One region of the Pseudomonas sp. MM213 genome, then DNA from elsewhere that is predicted to be linked to it. Evidence: predicted binding sites of a transcription regulator. Region 1 holds the regulator's gene; each other region holds the start of a gene.
What was found. Region 1 encodes FliA, which starts transcription of late flagellar genes. Its sites were predicted from a motif close to CTAAAGTTTNNNNNNNNNNNGCCGNTAA; they were not measured.
Positions count from the first base shown of each region.

Region 2: K5R88_RS21725 (methyl-accepting chemotaxis protein) is a predicted target of FliA. The motif match lies at 2,852-2,879, and genes of this name have one in related genera.
Region 3: K5R88_RS06210 (methyl-accepting chemotaxis protein) is a predicted target of FliA. The motif match lies at 3,080-3,107, and genes of this name have one in related genera.
Region 4: K5R88_RS16555 (methyl-accepting chemotaxis protein) is a predicted target of FliA. The motif match lies at 1,998-2,025, and genes of this name have one in related genera.

Region 1 is NZ_CP081943.1:6,437,206-6,442,796, reverse strand. Features, by position in the region: gene K5R88_RS29325 (chemotaxis protein CheA) at 1-736, opposite strand, end outside; gene K5R88_RS29320 (protein phosphatase CheZ) at 792-1,580, opposite strand; gene K5R88_RS29315 (chemotaxis response regulator CheY) at 1,603-1,974, opposite strand; gene fliA (RNA polymerase sigma factor FliA) at 2,142-2,882, opposite strand; gene fleN (flagellar synthesis regulator FleN) at 2,879-3,709, opposite strand; gene flhF (flagellar biosynthesis protein FlhF) at 3,826-5,154, opposite strand; gene flhA (flagellar biosynthesis protein FlhA) at 5,166-5,591, opposite strand, start outside.
Region 2 is NZ_CP081943.1:4,734,817-4,740,407, reverse strand. Features, by position in the region: gene K5R88_RS21735 (non-ribosomal peptide synthetase) at 1-243, shown strand, start outside; gene K5R88_RS21730 (SRPBCC family protein) at 266-733, shown strand; gene K5R88_RS21725 (methyl-accepting chemotaxis protein) at 859-2,739, opposite strand; partial or broken gene K5R88_RS31035 (sigma-70 family RNA polymerase sigma factor) at 3,049-3,132, shown strand; gene K5R88_RS21720 (FecR domain-containing protein) at 3,132-4,178, shown strand; rRNA gene rrf (5S ribosomal RNA) at 4,394-4,509, opposite strand; rRNA gene rrf (5S ribosomal RNA) at 4,614-4,729, opposite strand; rRNA gene rrf (5S ribosomal RNA) at 4,834-4,949, opposite strand; rRNA gene K5R88_RS21700 (23S ribosomal RNA) at 5,097-5,591, opposite strand, start outside.
Region 3 is NZ_CP081943.1:1,392,438-1,398,028, forward strand. Features, by position in the region: gene K5R88_RS06185 (fe2+ zn2+ uptake regulation protein) at 46-417, shown strand; gene K5R88_RS06190 (hypothetical protein) at 437-625, opposite strand; gene K5R88_RS06195 (hypothetical protein) at 808-948, shown strand; gene K5R88_RS06200 (LysR family transcriptional regulator) at 955-1,881, opposite strand; gene K5R88_RS06205 (aldo/keto reductase) at 2,000-2,995, shown strand; gene K5R88_RS06210 (methyl-accepting chemotaxis protein) at 3,175-5,166, shown strand.
Region 4 is NZ_CP081943.1:3,647,204-3,652,794, reverse strand. Features, by position in the region: gene clpB (ATP-dependent chaperone ClpB) at 1-1,220, shown strand, start outside; tRNA gene K5R88_RS16575 (tRNA-Asn) at 1,521-1,596, shown strand; tRNA gene K5R88_RS16570 (tRNA-Pro) at 1,606-1,682, shown strand; tRNA gene K5R88_RS16565 (tRNA-Lys) at 1,688-1,763, shown strand; tRNA gene K5R88_RS16560 (tRNA-Pro) at 1,859-1,935, shown strand; gene K5R88_RS16555 (methyl-accepting chemotaxis protein) at 2,087-3,712, shown strand; gene K5R88_RS16550 (NAD(P)/FAD-dependent oxidoreductase) at 4,002-5,300, opposite strand; gene K5R88_RS16545 (DUF3094 domain-containing protein) at 5,361-5,534, opposite strand.

The sequences.
Region 1 (5,591 bases):
CGAGCAGTGCTTCGAACTCATCGTCAGTAATGTCGGAACTGTCACCTGGCGCTTTCGGCGCAGCCGGTGCGGCAGGCGCAGCGGGTGTTGCCACCGCGTCGACGGCGAACTGGCCTTTGCCGTGCAACTGATCGAGCAACGACTCGAACTCGGCATCGGTGATTTCATCGCTGGTCGCGGCATCGCCGGCCGGCAGCGGAGCAGCGGCCGGGGCCTCAGCCTGAGCCTTGACGGCGTTCAGCGAGTCCAGCAGTTGTTCGAATTCGTTATCGGTGATGTCGCCTGATTCGGCTTCGGCAGCCGGCTCTTCCACCACTTCAGCCACAGGTGCGGCTTGATCGGCGGTTTGCGGCTCGGCCAGACGGGCCAGGGCTGCAAGCAATTCAGGCGTGGCAGCCGTTATCGGGCCACGCTCGCGGACTTCGCTGAACATGCCGTTCACCGCGTCCAGCGCTTCGAGAACCACGTCCATCAATTCCGAATCGACGCGACGTTCACCCTTGCGCAGGATGTCAAACACGTTCTCGGCGATGTGACAGCACTCCACCAGCTCGTTGAGCTGGAGGAAGCCGGCGCCCCCTTTTACAGTGTGAAAACCGCGAAAAATTGCATTGAGCAAGTCCGCATCATCCGGTCGGCTTTCAAGCTCGACCAGCTGTTCGGACAGTTGCTCTAGAATCTCGCCGGCCTCAACCAGGAAATCCTGAAGGATCTCTTCATCGGCGCCGAAGCTCATTAAGGGGGTGCTCCTAAAGGTCTAAAAACCTAAAAAACCTAAAATGCTAAAAAATCTAAAATCCTAGGCTGGATAACAAATCGTCCACATCGTCCTGACCGGACACAACGTCTTCTCTTTTATCGGCATGAATCTGCGGACCTTCACCCTGAGAGAGATGTTTTTGCGGATCTTTTTCTGCAAGCATCGCTTCACGGTCATGTTCGATGCCCGCAAAGCGGTCCACCTGACTGGCCATAAGCACGAGCTTGAGCAGGTTGCTTTCAACTTCGGTGACCAATTGGGTCACACGCTTGATCACCTGACCGGTGAGGTCCTGGTAATCCTGAGCGAGCAGAATGTCGTTGAGGTTGCTCGACACCGCGCGGTTGTCCGCGCTGCTGCGTGCCAGGAAACCATCGACACGCCGTGCCAGTTCACGAAATTCCTCAGCCCCGACTTCGCGACGCATGAACCGCCCCCAGTCCGTGCTCAGCGCCTGAGCTTCATCGCTCAGGCTGTTGACCAGCGGCGTGGAGTTTTCGACCAGATCCATGGTGCGGTTGGCTGCGGCCTCTGTCAGCTTGACAACGTAACCCAGACGCTCGGTGGCATCTGTGATCTGGGACACTTCCTCGGCTTGCGGCATGTGCGGGTCAATCTGAAAATTGACGATCGCACTGTGCAGCTCGCGGGTGAGCTTGCCCACTTCCTGATACAGGCCGCGGTCACGGGTCTGGTTGAGCTCATGGATCAGTTGCACAGCGTCGCCGAACTTGCCTTTTTCAAGGCTTTCGACCAGTTCGACCGCGTGTTTTTTCAGGGTCGATTCAAAATCGCCCTGTGAAGATTCGTTTTGGTCCATAGCTTCCCCGTGGCGCAGTTTCTCAACCGATGCGTTCGAAAATCTTCTCGATTTTTTCTTTCAACGCCTGGGCCGTGAAGGGTTTGACCACATAGCCGTTTACGCCGGCCTGGGCCGCTTCGATGATCTGCTCGCGCTTGGCTTCAGCGGTCACCATCAGCACTGGCAGGTGCTTGAGCTTTTCATCGGCGCGCACGTGGCGCAGCAGATCGATACCGGTCATGCCAGGCATGTTCCAGTCCGTTACCAGAAAGTCGATGCTTCCGCTGTTGAGAACCGGAATGGCAGTAATGCCATCGTCGGCCTCGACCGTGTTGGTGAACCCAAGGTCACGCAACAGGTTTTTTATGATCCGCCGCATCGTTGAGAAGTCATCAACGATGAGGATTTTCATGTTCTTGTCCAATTCGACCTCCAAGCAGTCTTAAACGCGCCCAGCACCTGGACGCGCCATTTCAATCAATCCGGCAAAGCACTCAATGACTGTCTGGAGCACAACAGATCGAGACCGGCGCAGTTCAACACCACACCAGCCAAGTTCGCAGTGTCCCCACACTGCCTTCAGCGCGCTCGCCACTCCCCCAAACGCCCCCGCAAACGGGCCGCGCACTGGCTGTGTAACTGGCTGACCCGAGATTCGCTGACCCCCAGGACCTCACCGATTTCCTTGAGATTCAACTCTTCGTCGTAGTACAGCGCCAACACCAGTCGCTCACGCTCCGGCAAATTGGCAATCGCGTCCGCCAGCGCTGCCTGGAAGCGTTCATCTTCCAGATCGCGCGACGGCTCGAGATGAGCACTCGCGCCATCCTCATGCAGCCCTTCGTGTTCGCCGTCCTGCAACAGGTCGTCGAAACTGAACAAGCGGCTGCCCAGGGTGTCGTTCAAAATCCCGTAGTAATCGTCGAGACTCAATTGGAGTTCGGCCGCAACTTCGTGATCTTTAGCGTCACGGCCGGTTTTAGCTTCAATCGAGCGAATTGCGTCGCTGACCATGCGGGTATTGCGGTGGACCGAACGTGGTGCCCAGTCCCCTTTGCGCACTTCATCAAGCATGGCGCCGCGGATCCGGATGCCCGCGTACGTCTCGAAACTCGCGCCTTTGCTGGCGTCATATTTGGTGGATACTTCAAGCAGGCCGATCATCCCGGCCTGGATCAGGTCTTCGACCTGGACACTGGCTGGCAGTCGCGCCAGCAGGTGGTAAGCAATGCGTTTGACCAGTGGCGCGTAACGCTCGATCAGCTCGTACTGCGCGTCACGCGCCGACTTCTTGTAGAGGTTGTAACCGCTGGCTGTCATAGCACGGGTCCTGCCGTTTGTTGCACGAGGCGCTCGACGAAAAACTCCAGGTGCCCGCGCGGGTTGGCAGGCAGCGGCCAGGTATCGACCTTTTGTGCGATGGCCTTGAAAGCCAGGGAGCACTTGGAACGAGGGAAGGCTTCATAGACCGCGCGCTGCTTCTGCACAGCCTTGCGCACGCTTTCGTCGTACGGCACCGCACCGACGTATTGTAAGGCGACGTCGAGGAAGCGGTCCGTGACCTTGGTCAACTTGGCGAACAGGTTGCGGCCTTCCTGCGGGCTCTGGGCCATGTTGGCCAGGACGCGGAAGCGGTTCATGCCGTAGTCGCGGTTGAGCAGTTTGATCAGGGCGTAGGCATCCGTGATCGAAGTCGGCTCGTCGCAGACCACCAGCAAGACTTCTTGCGCGGCGCGAACAAAACTGACTACCGAGTCACCAATACCCGCAGCGGTGTCGATCACGAGCACGTCGAGGTTGTCGCCGATATCGCTGAACGCCTGGATCAGGCCGGCATGCTGGGCCGGACTCAGATGAACCATGCTTTGAGTGCCGGACGCGGCCGGGACGATGCGGATGCCGCCTGGCCCCTGCAACAATACGTCGCGCAGCTCACAGCGGCCTTCGATGACGTCGGCCAGGGTACGTTTGGGTGTCAGTCCCAACAGGACGTCGACATTCGCCAGCCCCAGATCGGCGTCCAGCAGCATGACGCGCCGGCCGAGCTCAGCTAGAGCCAGGGACAAGTTCACTGACACATTAGTCTTCCCGACGCCACCTTTGCCGCCGGTCACCGCGATCACCTGTACGGGATGCATGCTGCCCATGTTATTTCTTTACCTTGTCTTGCATAGACGGAGGCCACATTACTGGCTGCGCGCTCATCAACTGAACAATGCATGGCAGACCATCGATGTAGGTACAAAAACTGTTCATTAATACCTCAGCCAACCTGCTTGGTCGGGCTGTGATAAATATCAGCGAACATGTCAGCCATGGCTTCTTCGCTGGGTTCTTCCTGCATTTGCACGCTAACGGCGCGACTGACCAACTGATGACGACGCGGCAGATGCAGATCATCCGGAATACGCGGCCCATCAGTCAGGTAAGCCACCGGCAATTCATGACTGATCGCCAGGCTCAACACCTCGCCCAAGCTTGCCGTCTCATCCAGTTTAGTCAGGATGCAGCCAGCCAGCCCGCAGCGCTTGTAACTGTGATAAGCGGCGGTTAGAACCTGTTTTTGGCTGGTGGTTGCCAGAACCAGATAATTTTTTGATTTGATGCCACGACCGGCCAGGCTTTCGAGCTGCATGCGCAATGCCGGATCGCTGGCCTGAAGGCCCGCGGTATCGATCAGCACCACGCGCTTGCGCAGCAAAGGATCCAGCGCCTGCACCAGGGACTGGCCCGGATCGACGTGCGTCACCGACACATTGAGGATCCGGCCGAGGGTCTTGAGTTGTTCCTGGGCACCGATGCGGTAGCTGTCCATGCTCACCAGCGCGATGTTCTGCGCACCGTACTTGAGCACGTAACGGGCCGCGAGCTTGGCCAGGGTGGTGGTCTTGCCCATGCCGGCGGGGCCGACCATGGCAATCACGCCGCCCTCTTCCAGTGGCTCGACTTCCGGTGTGGCGATCATCCGCGCCAGGTGCGCCAGCAACATGCGCCAGGCCTGACGAGGCTCATCAATGTCGGTAATCAGTTCCAGCAGATCGCGGGACAACGGACCGGACAAGCCGATGCGTTGCAGGCGGCGCCAAAGGTTGGCCTGGGCCGGGCGGCTGCCTTGCAACTGATTCCAGGCCAGCGAACCGAGTTGTACTTCCATCAGTTCGCGCAGGCTGTTGAGTTCGAAACGCATCGAGTCGAAGGCACGCGGATCAACACCGGTCGCGGCAGGCGCAGGGGCCGGTGCCGGGCGACGAGGTTCAGCGTAGGTCGGCTCGATCAGCGGCTCGGCGGCAGTCAGCGGCAGGCCGGCGAACAACTGGCGATTGGTGGACTTGTCGCTCTCGCCATCGCTGCGCAGGCTCAGTTCGGCCTGGGCGGTGACGATCCGCGACTGGGTCTTGCGCAGCTCATCCTCGAGTTCCATGTTCGGAACACGCGGGGCCAGCGCCGACAGTTTGTAATCCAGAGCGGCCGTCAGCTCGACACCACCGGCGATCCGGCGGTTGCCAATGATGGCGGCATCAGCGCCCAGCTCATCACGAACCAGCTTCATGGCCTGACGCATATCGGCGGCGAAAAAACGCTTAACTTGCATAAACCACTACCTCAGCCGTTGGGCCCTACTGTCGCAACGATGGTCACTTGCTTGTTGTCAGGGATTTCCTGGTAAGCCAACACATGCAAACCCGGGACTGCCAGTCGGCCGAATCGCGACAGCATCGCGCGAACCGGGCCGGCCACCAGCAGAATCACCGGCTGACCTTGCATTTCCTGACGCTGCGCCGCATCGATCAACGAGCGTTGCAGTTTTTCAGCCATGCTTGGCTCCAGCAGAACGCCCTCTTCCGAGCCTTGTCCTGCCTTCTGAAGACTATTGAGCAATATTTGTTCCAACCTTGGCTCCAAGGTGATAACTGGCAGCTCCGACTCAGTCCCCACAATGCTTTGGACGATTGCACGAGATACGCCGACGCGGACGGCGGCCACCAGCGCGGCAGTATCTTGACTCTTGGCGGCATTGTTCGCGATCGC
Region 2 (5,591 bases), 1.7 Mb from region 1:
TTCTCCATGGTCAGCGTCTCCGACTGGCAGCAGCAATTGGGCCGGGTCGACAGCGACAACGCGCTGTTCGGCGTGCTCGGTTTTTACCTCAACGGCTTCGAAGAAGACATCGGCGACATCTCGATGATCGGCCATGACAACGCTCAGGCCGGCGTGCGGCAGATGGGCGCGCACTACCCGGAAAAATCCCCGGCGCTGCTGCGTCGCGGTTGCGACTACCTCAAAGAAATCAACTTCATCTGAATCACTCAAGCGGAGCAAAACCATGAAAAACCTGCAACCCGATACCCTGATCAAAAACCCGCAAGGCTGCCTCGTCGTGTCTTCGGTGGACGTGCCGGCGCAGGCCGAAAAAGTCTGGGCGGTGGTCGGCAACTTTGCCGGCTTCGATCAATTCATCCCGGCGTTGTCGCACATCGAGACGACCGGCGAAGGCGTGTCATCACTGCGCAAGAAATTCTTCAAGGACGGCAACCTGGTGGTCGAGCAACTCAATTCGCGGGATGACCAGGCGCGGAGCATGACCTGGACCACGATCTACAACACCTTGGGCGTGGCCAATTTGTGGGCGGCGATGACGGTTGAGGTGCTGGGTGAAGGCAAGTCCCGAGCAACATGGACCATCATCGCCGAGCCGGCTCAGGGTGGCGCCGAGGCACTGCCGGGGTTCAAGGATTTTGTGCAGGGGTTTGCCGATGATGCGATGAATAATGTGTTGAAGTTGTTTGCGTAGGACACACTTTTTTCGGTGAGGCGCCAGTCCTCTTCGCGGGCAAGCCTCGCTCCTACAAGGTATCGAGTAACCTGTAGGAGCGAAGCTTGCTCGCGAAGAACGATAACGCGATGATCTGACCTGAATCAGATCTTGAAGCTATCAACCAACTGCTTCAACCGATTCGCCTGCAACGACAATGCATCGCAATCCTTCAGCGTTTCATTGAGGTTGGCCACGCTCTGCTGATTCAGCAGATTGATCTGGTTAACGTCGACGTTGAGGGTTTCCACCACCGCCGTCTGCTCCTCGGTCGCTGCCGCCACCGACTGGTTCATCCCGTCGATTTCGCCAATGCGCTTCGTCACGCTGACCAGACGCAGACCCGCCTGGTTCGCCACTTCAACGCTCTCTTCGCTGGAGACCTGACTGGCGTTCATGGTGGTCACCGCTTCACGCGAGCCGACCTGCAGCGACGTGATCATCTTGTGAATCTCCTCGGCCGATTCCTGCGTGCGATGCGCCAGGTTGCGTACCTCGTCCGCCACCACCGCAAAACCACGACCGGCTTCACCGGCGCGTGCCGCTTCAATGGCGGCGTTGAGCGCCAACAAGTTGGTCTGCTGGGAGATGCCTTTGATCACATCGAGAATGTGCCCGATGTTGTCGGTGCTCGCGTTCAGGGTTTCGATCTGCGTGCACGACAGGCTGATTTTCTGCGACAGCTCGGTCATGGCCAGAATGGTTTTTTCCACCACCTGACGACCGTCATCGGCCTGCTCGCTCGCGCCGCTTGCATGCTGCGAAGCGTCGGCGGCGTTGCGGGCGATTTCCTGGGTGGCGGCGCCCAACTGGTTAATCGCCGCCGCCACGCTGTTGGTGCGCGCACTTTGTTCGTCGGAACCGACGATCGACGCGTTGGACGAGGCCATCACCCGTTGCGACAGGTCATGGACCTGCCGGGTTGCCGAGGACACTTCGGAAATCGACGCGTGAATTCGCTCCACGAACTGGTTGAAGGAGCCGCCCAGTTCGCCGAATTCATCTTTGCTTTCCACGGACAGACGACGGGTCAGGTCGCCTTCGCCCTGGGCGATGTCCTGCATCGCACGACCCATGGTGGTCAACGGGCGCATCAGCACGTTGATCAGCAGGGTCAGCAGCACCGCAATGACGGTGACAGCGATAAACATCGCGATCAACGCTGAGGTGCGGAATTGGCTCAATGGTGCGTAGGCCTTGTCCTTATCGATCGACAGACCGATGTACCACGCAGCATTCGGCAAACCGTTGACCGGGGTGAACGAGAGGATGCGTTCCTGGTTGTTCAGGGTGACTTGCTGATTGCCCTTCTCGATGCGCAGGCCGGCGTTGGGGTAGATGTCCTTCAGGTTCTTCATGACCTGGTCTTTGTCCGGGCTGACGATCACCTGGCCGTCGGCACTGACCAGAAACGCATGGCCAATGCCGCCGAAGTCCACCGAGTTGATGATCTTCACCAGGGTTTCCAGGCTCAGGTCACCGCCGACCACGCCAAGCAACTCGCCATTCTTTTTCACCGGCATGGCGATGGTCACGACCAACCCACCGACGGCCGCCATGTAAGGCGGGGTCAGCATGGTTTTGTCAGCGACAACCGCTTGCTTGTACCAGGGACGCTGACGCGGATCGTAGCCATCCGGCATCTTCGCGTCAGGGCGCTGAGTGAACACGCCATTAGTCTGGCCGACGTACGTGAACTGGAAGTTGGAGGTGAAGGCCGGCTGATCAACCAGCCCCGGCAGATCGGCATTGGCGCCTTGATGAGCGACGTTTTGCGCGAGGTTTTCCAGCACCAGCACGCGGCCGCTCATCCAGTTCTGCACGCTGCTGGCGGTCAGGTCGCCGGCTTGTTGAACGGAGGATTCGAGGTTTTGCCGAATGGTATTTCGCTGCAGATAGTCGTTGTACAAAGTGAACAACGCAAAAGCCAGCACCACGACGCCGGAGGCGGCCAACAGGATTTTATGGCTGAACTTGAGATTCATTTCATAGGGCTTCTATGCAGAAAGTGGGGATGCGTTCCGGGTTGCAACATTCCATGTACAGCTCAAGCGGCTCTAAGGCCGCTCTACTTTGGTGCACGCATGTCTCACCAGTCTGTCGGCACAGGCGGGATAAATCTTAGGGGCATGTACGAAATGACCGGTATTTCCGTCAGATACCCGCCGAACGGCATGCTAGAGCGCTTGAGTAGCATTGGTGTGATGACGGTTGTTCGAGCGGCAGTTGCAAATTCCCCGTCCCTTGACAACAATGCGACTAATTATCATTTGTGACGTTCGGGCTAATGCAGCCGAAGGGCTCACTCTCAACGTTCGGTGGAGCGCTATGTCGCTGATTCGCTCTATCACTGCTACCTGCTGCGGTACCCAACATGATGCCTGTGGATAATCCTGCACTGGGTCGGCGTGGCGAACCTCATCAACAGGTGGTCAAACAAGCCATCCACTGGCTGCTGCGCTTGCGAAACAACGCGAGCAATTCCAGGCTGCGCCAGCAATGCGATGTCTGGCGGGCAGAACATCTGGAACACGAACTGGCCTGGCAACGGGTGCAGTCCCTGCACGCCGAACTCAGCAACAATTTGCATGCGGTACCCGGTGCCCACGTCGCCTTCAACACGCTGGAAAACAGTGCTCAAGGACTGGGCAGGCGCCAGGCCTTGAAACTGTTGTCGGGTGCGTTGTTGATGGGATCGGCAGCATGGCTGGGCAGGGATCTGACGGGCTGGCAACAGTGGACCGCGGATTTCGCCACCGCTACGGGCGAGCGCCGTGGTTTCCAGCTGCCGGATGGCACGCGACTGGAACTGAACACCGCCAGCTCAGTGGATCTGGACTACACCGCGCACCAGCGTCTGATCAAACTGACCCGTGGCGAAATCATCGTGACGTGCGGCGGGGCCGATGAAGGATCTTCACTGGATCGACCGCTACGCGTGCACAGTCACCACGGTGTGTATGAGGGCGTCGCCGCACGTTTCATCCTTCGCCAGGACGCGGACTGCACGCGGCTCAGCGTGACCAGCGGCATGGTCGCGATCCATTCACCACTGCCTGCTGATGGCATGCCGATTCAGGTGCAGGCCGGTCAGAACTATGTGATTGATCATCAGCGGGCACGTTTGGCACCACCGCAGGCCATGGATGTCGGCACCTGGGTCGACGGTCTGATCGTCACCCGCAACATGCGTCTTGGCGATTTCCTGCAGGAGGTCGGGCGCTACCGCCATGGTTATCTGACGTGCGCAACAGATATCGCCGACTTGCGGCTGTCCGGTGTCTTCCGGTTGGAGGACACCGACAAGCTGCTGGCCATCCTTCCGCAGACCTTGCCCGTGCAACTGCGCTACCGCACCCGATGGTGGGTGACGTTGGAGCGGCAGTCAGCAGCCACCGCTACAACGTTGCCGCCGGACGTTTGAGCGATGTGCTCGATCAATTTGTGCGCCAGGTGGGCAACTGATCGAAAACCGCCACAGTGAGCTACCAGTTCCAAATACTCGGCATACAAAAAAGCCAGCCCTTGATTTTCAGGGGCTGGCTTTTTTGTTTTTCCTAGGCAGGCAATCGAGATATTAGCGAGCCCGAAACGACAAAACCCCTGTCTGCGTTAGCAGACAGGGGTTTCGGAATTCAATCTTGACGATGACCTACTCTCACATGGGGAAACCCCACACTACCATCGGCGATGCATCGTTTCACTGCTGAGTTCGGGATGGGATCAGGTGGTTCCAATGCTCTATGGTCGTCAAGAAATTCTGTGTCCAGCCCGTTACGCCGTAACGTGCCAGCAAAATTGGTGACTTCTACTAAAACAAAACCCCAACTGCTTTCGCAATTGGGGTTTCGGAATTTAATCTTGACGATGACCTACTCTCACATGGGGAAACCCCACACTACCATCGGCGATGCATCGTTTCACTGCTGAGTTCGGGATGGGATCAGGTGGTTCCAATGCTCTATGGTCGTCAAGAAATTCTGTGTCCAGCCCGTTACGCCGTAACGTGCCAGCAAAATTGGTGACTTCTACTAAAACAAAACCCCAACTGCTTTCGCAATTGGGGTTTCGGAATTTAATCTTGACGATGACCTACTCTCACATGGGGAAACCCCACACTACCATCGGCGATGCATCGTTTCACTGCTGAGTTCGGGATGGGATCAGGTGGTTCCAATGCTCTATGGTCGTCAAGAAATTCTTGAGCTGACGCGTCTTACGACGTTCCAGCGAATTGGGTATGCGATAGTTTGTGTGTTTGTTTCTCGAACTTTCGGTTCATTGCGTCTTCACACACCGCAATCTGATGCTCTTTCGAGTAGTCAAATTGCTTGGGTGTTATATGGTCAAGCCTCACGGGCAATTAGTATTGGTTAGCTCAACGCCTCACAGCGCTTACACACCCAACCTATCAACGTCGTAGTCTTCGACGGCCCTTCAGGGGACTCAAGGTCCCAGTGAGATCTCATCTTGAGGCTAGTTTCCCGCTTAGATGCTTTCAGCGGTTATCTATTCCGAACATAGCTACCCGGCAATGCCACTGGCGTGACAACCGGAACACCAGAGGTTCGTCCACTCCGGTCCTCTCGTACTAGGAGCAGCCCCTCTCAAATCTCAAACGTCCACGGCAGATAGGGACCGAACTGTCTCACGACGTTCTAAACCCAGCTCGCGTACCACTTTAAATGGCGAACAGCCATACCCTTGGGACCGGCTTCAGCCCCAGGATGTGATGAGCCGACATCGAGGTGCCAAACACCGCCGTCGATATGAACTCTTGGGCGGTATCAGCCTGTTATCCCCGGAGTACCTTTTATCCGTTGAGCGATGGCCCTTC
Region 3 (5,591 bases), 1.7 Mb from region 1:
ACCCAACACATCTTTCCGGTTCAGGCTCTGAAAAGGAGATTTTGCATGTACAACTCGCAACTGCCAACGGACGGTAGCACTGCGCCAATGGGCACTTCCATGGGCTCGGGCCTGTTCAATCCGCGTACTGAACGACACAGCAACGAACGGATCCGGGTACTGCTCAAGAGCTTCGGCCTGCGCACCAGCCTGATCCGCCTGAAAGTCATCGACGCCTTGCTGACCGCCGCCGAAAGCGATCGCAGCCTGGGTGTGCGCGGCGTCCACAGTCACCTGCTGGACCTGGATATTCCGCTGTCCTTTCTCAGTGTGCGCGAAGTGTTGAAACGCTTGTGCAGCGAAGGCGTGATCACCCTGAACCCGGACAAAAGCTACAGCTTGCACCCGCAGGCGTTCGCCGCATTGCACGGCGAATAACCTGCCCGTGGTGCGTCGCTCAGGGCTTGACCTTGCGACGCATCACGCCATTGATCACCACCACGATCACCGCCACGCCAATAGCGATGTACTGGAACAGTTTTTCGCTGATGACCCCGGCATTCTGCAAATACGAAAGGCCAAACATGATCCCCAGCACCACCAGGGAGATCAGAATCGAGTATTTCAAACGTTGCGACTGGGTCATTGCCCTTTTCCTTAAACAAAAAGCTAAAACGTAAGGCGAACCTGAAAATGTATCGGGTTTGTATCCGAATGCATGCCAAGCCACTACCGTTTTCCGGGGATGGGGCGCTGCAAACGGGGTCTCATGTTACAGCCGATGAAGCCTTTTGGCTTCATAGCGGCGATAACCATGAGGATTTTGAAATGTTCCGTCGAATCACACTGCTGATTCCCCTGCTGGCCATACTTTCCCTGAGCGGCTGCATTATTTTCCCCCACGGCGGATGGCACGGCGGCCACCATTACGACGGCCGTGGCGGACCGGGTTACTACCAACACCGTTAGGATTTTTCAGCGGCCTGAATGCTCTTTGACAAAGCCATTTCCCGGCTGCGCGCAAAGCTCAACCATCCAGTCGACAAACACCCGTACCCGCCGCGACAGCTGACGGTGAGGAGGATAGAGCGCCGCCAACGGCATCCCCGGTGGCGGCACTTCCCTCAGCACCTCGACCAGATTGCCCTCCTTCAATTGCCTGGCTACGTGATAGTACGGGGTCTGGACCAATCCATACCCCGCCTCACACGCCGCCAGATAACCGTCGGCACTGTTGACCGCCACATGTTTGGACAGATTGATCGGTTGTATCTGGCCATCGACCACAAACTCCAGCCCAAAACGTTTGCCGCTGTGACTGGAAACGTACTCCACCATTTCATGCCCCTCCAGATCGGCCAGACACTGCGGCGTTCCGTGGCGTTGCAGATAACCGGGGCTGGCGCAGGTGACCTGATCCAGCATGACCAGCGGCCGCGCCACCAGAGAGTCGTCCAGTGACGAACCGCCCCGGAGCACGCAATCGACGCCTTCGCGAATCAGGTCCACGGGCCGGTCATTCAAACCGATTTCCAGCTCGATCAAGGGATAACGGGCCGTGAACTGCGGCAAGGCCGGGATCACGATCAGTCGCCCCACCCCCGCCGGCATGTCCACGCGCAATAAGCCCTTGGGGTTTTGACGCGCGGCGGAGAACACCGCTTCGGTTTCCTCCAGATCCGCCAGCAAACGCACGCAACGCGGGTAGTAGGCCGCGCCGTCGAGCGTCAGGCTGATCTGCCGCGTGGTGCGTTGCAGCAACTGCACGCCCAGATGCGCCTCCAGCTGTTTGATCAGAATGGTCACCGAGGCGCGGGGCAATTGCAGGCTGTCAGCCGCTTTGGCAAAGCCTCCCAGCTCGACGATCCGGGTGAATACGCGCATGGCGTTGAATCGATCCATTGTGCTGTCGTACCGGCTGATTATTTAGAAATTACTAATAGTGATAGCAGTTTTAGCTGGTTTATCTGGATTCTGTCGAGGTTAACAATGGGATCCACATTCACAGGGAGCTGATTTCATGCAAACACGTCAATTGGGTAAAAACGGTCCGCAGGTCAGCGCGATCGGTCTGGGCTGCATGGGCATGACCGATTTCTACACCACCGGCACGGACACCCGGGAAGCCACGGCCACCCTGCATCGCGCACTGGAGCTGGGCATCAACCTGCTCGACACCGCCGACATGTACGGCCCGCACACCAACGAAGAGCTGATCGGCAAAGCCATCGCCGGCAAGCGTGATCAAGTGTTCCTGGCGAGCAAGTTCGGCATCGTCCGCGATCCGGCGAACCCGTCCGCCCGAGGGGTCGACGGACGCCCGGAATACATACGCGCCTCTATCGATGGCACCCTCAAGCGGCTCGGCGTCGAAACCCTCGACTTGTACTACCAGCACCGCATCGACCCGCAAGTGGCCATCGAGGAAACCGTCGGCGCCATGGCCGAACTGGTCAAGGCCGGCAAAGTGCGTTACCTGGGCTTGAGCGAGGCCTCGGCCGCAACGCTGGAGCGGGCGCACCAGGTTCATCCGATCAGCGCGCTGCAAAGCGAATATTCGTTATGGAGCCGGGATCAGGAAGACAACGGCTGCCTGGCCGCGTGCCAGCGACTGGGCATTGCCTTTGTCCCTTACAGCCCGCTGGGTCGGGGCTTTCTGACGGGCGCACTGAAAAGCCCGGACGATTTTGCGGCGGACGACTACCGTCGGTTCAGCCCGCGTTTTCAGGGTGACAACTTCGCGAAAAACCTGTTGCTGGTGCGGCAAGTGCAGGACCTGGCAGCGGAAAAAGGCGTGACGGCGGGTCAACTCGCGTTGGCGTGGGTGCTGGCCCAGGGTGATTACGTGATCCCGATCCCCGGGACCAAACAGCGTAAATACCTGGAAGAAAACGTGGCAGCGCTGGAAATCAAACTTGGCCGCGAAGAGTTGCACGCGCTGGAAGCGATCTTCCCGGCGAATGCCACCGCCGGCTTGCGTTACCCGGAAGAAATCCTGAAGTTGCTCGACCGTTAATCTGCGTTCGGCCCGTTCAATTGTCTGAACGGGCCGGCGCAATCCCGCCGTCCGTCACCTCCCTCCGTTCTAGCACGATCGTACCTAAAGCTCGACTTGAGCCAGCCGATAGCCCTTTGAAGCGTCCAGTTTCATACCGATACCCACAATAAGATCGCTGCTCAAAAGGACCCGGCCCCATGCCCGCATTCCGCACTATTCAGGCTCGCTACACGCTGTTTCTGGTCCTGTTCATTCTGCTGCTGTCCATTCTCACCGTGGTTGGCATCAGCCAACTGGTCGCGCCAAAGCTGCGCCACACCGAAGAACAAGTCGCGCTCAATCGCATCGCCGAAGTCGCCGAACAAATCCAGGGCGAACTGAACAAGGTTCAGGCGCAACAGCGCAGTATCACCCAGACCATCCCCCTGCTCGACAGCGCCGCCATCGACACGGTCCTGCCGGGGCTGGTCGATCAGTACGGCGAACTGAAAGTCTTCGGTGGCGGCATCTGGCCCCTGCCCGGCCAGCGTGAAGCAGGACGCAACAAGTTCAGCACGTTCTGGCATCGCGATGCCTCGGGCAAACTGGCGGTCAATACCTTCTGGAACAGCGACGCCGCGCCTAACTATTACGACCAGAGCTGGTACAAGGGCGGCATGCAAACCCCGCGCGGGCAATGCGCCTGGGCAGCGGCCTATAAAGATGACGCCAGCGCCGAGCCGCGCACCAACTGCGCCATGGCGATCCAGAAAAACGGCGCCGCCTACGGCGTGTCGACCATCGACGTGACCCTGGGTTTTTTCAACGAGCTGGTGGCGCGCAAGGAAAAAGACCTCGGTGCCGAAATGCTCATCGTCGAGGCCGACGGCAAGATCATCAGCAACAGCTCGCGCATCAGCGGACCGATCGTACTGAAGAACATCAGCGAACTGGCCGGCAACTCACCTTTCGCCAGCCAGGTGAAGGCCGGCCTGCAAAACCGTGATCAGGCGCAGCGCGTCGAGTTCGACAACAAAGGCGAAGCCAGCACCTTCTTCATGCGCCCTATCGAAGGCACGCCGTGGTTCCTCGCCACCGCCCTGCCGACCAAGCTGATCACCGCGCAGCGCGACGATGTGCTCAGCACACTGAGCCTGCTGCAAATCCCGATGGTGATCCTGCTGGTGCTGCTGCAAATCTATGCGATCCGCCAACTGATCCAGCGCATGAAAGCCCTGAAGGCCAATATCGACGCACTGTCCGCCGGTGACGCCGACCTGACCAAACGCATCACCATTCGTGCCGAAGACGAGCTGGGCGCCATTGGCCACTCGGTCAACGCGTTCATCGCTTACCTGCAAAACATGATCGGCGAAGTCACCCAGGCCACGGGCGCCATGGCCTCCAGCCTCGACAACCTGCAACGCACCTCTGCGCATACCAGCCAGATTCTGGTGCGCCACGCTTCGGAAACCGATCAGACCGTCACCGCCATTACCGAAATGAGTTCGACTGCCGAAAGCGTGGCGCAGAACGCGGCTGAAACCGCTGCTTTCACTCAACGCGCCAACGAAAACGCCGACCGTTCGCGGGTCGTGGTGGGCGAAGCGTCCAGCAGTGTGATTGCGTTGATCGACGAAGTGGCCAGCGCCACCCATAAAGTCGAAAGCATGCAGCAAGACGCCCAGCGCATCACCGAAATCCTCGGGGTGATCGGCGCCATCGCCGGCCAGACCAACCTGCTGGCCCTTAACGCGGCCATTGAAGCGGCACGTGCCGGTGAGCAAGGTCGCGGTTTTGCGGTGGTGGCCGACGAAGTCCGCGCCCTCGCCGCCCGCACCCAGGCCAGCACCTCGGAAATCAACGAGATGCTCACGCGCCTGACCCAAGGCGTCAGTTCGTCGGTCAGCGCCATGGAAAACACCCAGGCCAGCTGCCAGTCAGCGGCCGATGCCACGGCGCGGGTCAATACCGGGCTGGACGAAATGGCCGGTTCCGTCAGCCACATCAATAGCCTCAGCACTCAGATCGCCACGGCCGCCGAACAGCAAAGTGCGGTGACGGAGGAGATCAACCGCAGCATGGTGCAGATCCGCCACATGGTGGATGAACTGGTGAAAAGCGGTCAGGCCAGTGAGCTCAATACCCGGCAGTTGCTGGAAGCCAATAGCCGCGTGAGTGCGATTATGGGGCGGTTCAAAGTCCGCTGATTGGCTGTAAGGCTTTTGTGTGCATATCCATTGTTTTGGTGATGGCTGATATGGGTTTCGCCCTTACGGCGAGTCACTTGGAAAAGCCCCAAGTAACCAAGGGCTCTTGCCCCTTTCGTTCGGCCCTTCGCTTAGGCTCAGGGTCCCCTCGCTCCGGTCCTGCTCCGTGGGCCCGCCGCCATCGGCCATCCATGGCCGGGGGCGGCTAACCCGGCATCCATGCCGGGTTGCCCACTACGCAGAACCTCCACTCGGCCTCTCGAGGGGGCGCTCAGATCAAAAGCTGAAGGCGAGCTAACGCTCGGCCTGATGAGTGGTGAGAAGCAAAAGCAAACGCGATTCCCTGTAGGAGCGAGGCTTGCCCGCGAAAAACGACCGGACAACGCGCTCATTCAGACAGCCCGCGTTATCGTTGGCGTCCATCG
Region 4 (5,591 bases), 2.8 Mb from region 1:
TTCGTCATGAACGGGAGTATTCGGACCTCGAAGAAATCTGGAACTCGGAAAAAGCCGAAGTCCAGGGTTCTGCGCAGATCCAGCAGAAAATCGAACAGTCCCGTCAGGAACTGGAAGCGGCACGCCGTAAAGGCGACCTGAACCGCATGGCCGAGCTGCAATACGGGGTGATCCCGGACCTGGAGCGCAGCCTGCAAATGGTCGACCAGCATGGCAAAAGCGAAAACCAGTTGCTGCGCAGCAAGGTGACCGAGGAAGAAATCGCTGAAGTCGTCTCGAAGTGGACCGGCATTCCGGTGTCGAAAATGCTCGAAGGCGAGCGCGACAAGCTGATGAAGATGGAAGGCCTGTTGCACCAGCGTGTGATCGGTCAGGACGAAGCGGTGATCGCGGTTTCCAATGCGGTGCGCCGTTCGCGGGCCGGTTTGTCCGACCCGAATCGTCCGAGCGGTTCGTTCATGTTCCTCGGCCCGACCGGTGTCGGTAAAACCGAGTTGTGCAAGGCGTTGGCCGAGTTCCTCTTTGATACCGAAGAGGCGATGGTGCGGATCGACATGTCCGAGTTCATGGAGAAACATTCCGTGGCCCGGTTGATCGGTGCGCCACCAGGCTACGTAGGGTATGAAGAGGGCGGCTACCTGACCGAGGCGGTGCGTCGCAAGCCTTATTCGGTGATCCTGCTGGATGAGGTCGAGAAGGCCCACCCGGATGTGTTCAACATATTGCTGCAAGTGCTGGAAGATGGCCGCCTGACCGACAGCCATGGCCGCACGGTGGATTTCAAGAACACCGTGATCGTCATGACCTCCAACCTGGGCTCGGTGCAAATCCAGGAACTGGTCGGTGATCGTGAGGCTCAGCGCGCAGCGGTGATGGATGCGATTTCCACGCACTTCCGGCCGGAGTTCATCAACCGGGTCGACGAAGTGGTGATCTTCGAGCCATTGGCGCGGGATCAGATCGCGGGCATCACCGAGATCCAGTTGGGTCGTCTGCGCAGTCGCCTGACTGAGCGCGAACTGAAACTGGAACTCAGCCCTGAGGCCATGGACAAGCTGATCGCGGTTGGCTACGACCCGGTGTACGGCGCACGGCCACTCAAACGTGCGATTCAGCGCTGGATCGAAAACCCGCTGGCGCAGCTGATTTTGTCGGGTCGTTTCATGCCCGGCGATACCGCCAAGGGTGTGGTGGAAAACGACGAAATCGTCTTCGCCTGATCCGCGTTAGCAACAAAACTGAAGAGGCCTCGCATTGCGAGGCCTTTTTTTCGTCAGGTTGTTGAACTCAAAGGAAAAGGCTTGTAAAGTGCGCCCCGCAGTAAGTCACCCGGAAGGGTTTCTGCTCCCCAAGCAGGAATCTGAAATAAGTTGCAAATCATTAACTTGAATGCAATTTAGGGGGTTGACAGAGGTGCTTAAGATTGTAGAATAGCGCGCCTCAGACACACGAACGCAGCGATGCGAACGGGTCGAAGAGAACGCAGTAAAGCTTCACCGTTGTAAATTGAAATATGTAGTTCCGTGATAGCTCAGTCGGTAGAGCAAATGACTGTTAATCATTGGGTCCCAGGTTCGAGTCCTGGTCACGGAGCCAATTTCAAACCGGGGTATAGCGCAGTCCGGTAGCGCGCCTGCTTTGGGAGCAGGATGTCAGGAGTTCGAATCCCCTTACCCCGACCATTTTTGGGTCGTTAGCTCAGTTGGTAGAGCAGTTGGCTTTTAACCAATTGGTCGTAGGTTCGAATCCCACACGACCCACCATTTTTGAAACCAGTTAACGCTGGAATCGAATCTTAAGATCAGACGCCAAAAGCTCTGTTCGCAGAAGGCGCCTTTTAAAGGTGCCTTTTTTTTACCGGGGTATAGCGCAGTCCGGTAGCGCGCCTGCTTTGGGAGCAGGATGTCAGGAGTTCGAATCCCCTTACCCCGACCATATTAAAAATCCTCGTATCGAAAGATACGGGGATTTTTTTGCCTTTGAAAAAGCCGAATCCTTTCAAGTCATCGTACAACTAGCCGATAACGAGCTGTCGGGGCGCACTCGCGACCTCCCATTCAGGCCAACAACAAGAAAGGCGCTCGTTATGTTTCTTCGTCAGCTGAATATTGCCCCTCGTGCTGCGCTGGGTTTTGCCTTGATTGCCGTGCTGGTGGCGTTGCTTGGAATATTTGCCCTGGGGCAGATGTCGAGCATTCGCGAGAGCGAGGTGGCGGTGGAGAAGCAATGGCTGCCGAGCATCCGTGGTGGTGATGAGATCCGCGAGCTGATGCTGCGCATCCGTACCATTTCCTTGCGTATGGCACTGGATCAAGACCCAAAGAACATTCCAACCTACCGCGGCCAGATGGACACCCGCGACAAGGAACTGAGCGAGAAGATTGCGGCTTACGACAAGTTGGTCGACACCGCTGAAGGTCAGGCCTTGTACGACCAGTTCAAAACCACCTTCGCCGCCTATCGCACCGGCATTGCCCAGTCGTTCACCCTGGCCGAGCAAGGTCGCCGTGACGAGCTGACCAAACTGCTGTTGATCGACATGAAAACCGTGGTCGATGGTTCCGGCAAGCAGCTCAATGACCTGGCGGAACTGTTCGCCAAACAGGTCGCCGTTGAAAGCCAGAAATCCGCAGCGCACTACGAAACCTCGCGGTCCATCGTCAGCCTGTTCATCGCACTCGCGGCGCTGGCGACAGTCGGCCTGGCAATGTTGCTGACTCGCAGTATCGTCCGTCCGCTGAACGAAGCCCTGAGTGCGGCGGAAAGCGTGGCGCAGGGCGATTTGACCCGACCTATCGCGACCCATGGCAACGACGAAGTGAGCCGTTTGCTCAAGGCGCTGGCGACCATGCAGCAGAACCTGCGGGAAACCCTGCAAGCCATCAGTGGCTCGGCGACGCAACTGGCCACGGCGGCAGATGAGCTGAACGCCGTCACCCTGGATAGCACCCAGGGCCTGCAACAACAGAACAACGAGATTGAACAAGCCGCCACGGCGGTCAACGAAATGACCTCCGCCGTCGAAGAAGTTGCGCGCAACGCAGTGTCGACCTCCGATGCCACTCGCCAGTCCAGCGAGTCGGCGCATCTGGGGCAGGAGCGGGTCAGCGAAACTGCAAGTGCCATCAGCGACCTGGCCAATGATGTTCAGCACACCGGTGAGTTGGTGCAATCGCTGGCCAATCAGTCTCAAGACATCGGCAAGGTGCTGGATGTGATTCGGGCCATTGCCGAGCAAACCAATCTGTTGGCGCTCAACGCTGCGATTGAAGCGGCGCGTGCGGGTGAAAGCGGGCGCGGTTTTGCGGTGGTGGCCGATGAAGTGCGTGCACTGGCGCATCGCACGCAGCAATCGACCCAGGAAATCGAACAAATGGTCCAGGGCATGCGCAATGGTTCGAGCCTGGCGCTGGACTCGATGAATGCCAGCGCTTCCCGTGCTGCCGAAACTCTGGTGATGGCGAAGCGGGCGGGTGATGCGTTGCAGACGATCACTGCATCGGTTCACGAAATCCACGAGCGCAACCTGGTGATTGCCAGTGCCGCCGAAGAACAGGCCCAAGTGGCCCGGGAGGTGGATCGCAATCTGGTGAACATTCGTGATCTGTCGGTGCGTTCCGCTACCGGCGCGGATCAGACCAGTGCCTCCAGCCACGAGCTGTCGAAACTGGCCAATGCGTTGCAGGGGATGGTGCAGCGTTTTCGGGTGTAAAACCGCCAGACGAAAAAAAGCCGCACCTCTCGGTGGAGAAGCGCGGCCGGGTGCCTTGCTCGGATGTGGCCATTTAACGGGCGAGGTGTATCGCTGCTGTGTCGCGCAAGGGGGAGTTTGTAAGCGAAGGGGGAAAATCGCGGGGGGAGGTACAGTAAGACACGGATCTCCAAATCAGTGGAGATCAAATGTGGGAGCGAGCCTGCTCGCGAAGCGGTGTGTCAGCCAACTCATCTGGTGACTGACACTCCGCTATCGCGAGCAGGCTCGCTCCCACAAGGGATGTATATCAGTGAAGTTTCAGGCGCGGCTCAGTCCCGCGGCCAATCTTGCTGCCCAGCATCAACATCGCCGTGCGGAACGCGCCATACAGCGCCATCTGGTGCATGCGGTACAGCGACACATAAAACATCCGCGCCAGCCAACCCTCGAGCATCACGCTGCCGGTCAGGTTGCCCATCAAGTTACCCACAGCCGAAAAACGCGACAGCGAAATCAACGAGCCGTAGTCGGTGTACTTGTATACAGGCAGCGGTTTGTTTTCGATCCGCAGCTTCAGCGATTTGGCCAGCAACGACGCCTGCTGATGTGCCGCCTGGGCGCGCGGCGGCACATTGCGATCGGTGCCCGGTTGCGGGCAGGCCGCGCAGTCACCGAAGGCGAAGATGTTCTCGTCGCGGGTGGTTTGCAGGGTCGGCAGCACTTGCAGCTGGTTGATGCGGTTGGTTTCCAGACCGTCGATATCCTTGAGGAAACCCGGCGCACGAATCCCGGCGGCCCAGACTTTCAGGCTGGCGTTGATCACTTTGCCGTCGGCGGTGATCAGGCTGTCGGCGGTCACTTCGCTAACGGCCGCGTTGGTCATGACATTGACCCCGAGTTTCTCCAGGGTTTTATGCACAGGCCCGCCAATGCGTTCCGGCAATGCTGGCAGCACCCGTGGACCGGCTTCGATCAAGGTGATGTGCATGTTCTCCGGTTTGATCCGGTCCAGACCGTAAGCCGCCAGTTCGTGCGCGGCGTTGTGCAGTTCGGCGGCCAGCTCGACGCCCGTGGCACCGGCGCCGACGATGGCCACGCTGATCCGCTGCACCACATCCGTCTGCCCGGCGTGCGCGCGCAAGTAATGGTTGAGCAGTTGCTGGTGGAAGCGCTCGGCCTGTTTGCGCGTGTCGAGGAACAGGCAATGTTGCGCCGCGCCCTGGGTGCCGAAATCGTTGGTGGTGCTGCCGACGGCGATCACCAGCGAGTCGTACGGCACTTCACGCGCCGGCACCAGTTCCAGGCCGGCTTCGTCATAGGTGGCGGCCAGCTGGATTTTCTTCTGTGCCCGATCAAGCCCGCTCATGCGCCCCAGCTGGAACTCGAAGTGGTTCCATTTTGCCTGGGCAACATAGTTGAGTTCGTCTTCGGAAGAGTTCAGGGAACCGGCCGCCACTTCGTGCAACAGCGGTTTCCAGATGTGGGTCAGGTTCGCGTCGACCAGCATCACACTGGCCGTGCCGCGCTTGCCCAGAGTCTTACCCAGACGGGTAGCCAACTCCAGACCGCCGGCGCCGCCGCCAACGATGACAATACGATGAGTCATGGGGATATCTCGCAAGGCTAAAAGAAATCGGTGCAATTACCCGAGCGAGCGCGATGCAGCTCATAGCGTCAGGTAACTGATAAATCGGCTCAACAGGCCCAGGCCAATAGTCACTGCCAGCACCACCACCAGGAGCATCCACGGCCGGAAAGGCCGGCGCTCGACTCGGTGCTGGGACAGGTGCAGGTACTCTTCGACATGCTTTTGGTCGTCGGGGTTCAGGCGGCTGGTCATATCGGGCCTCGTCAGGGGTAGACGTTGCTGAATGTGGGGAAGCTACATGCGGGCGGC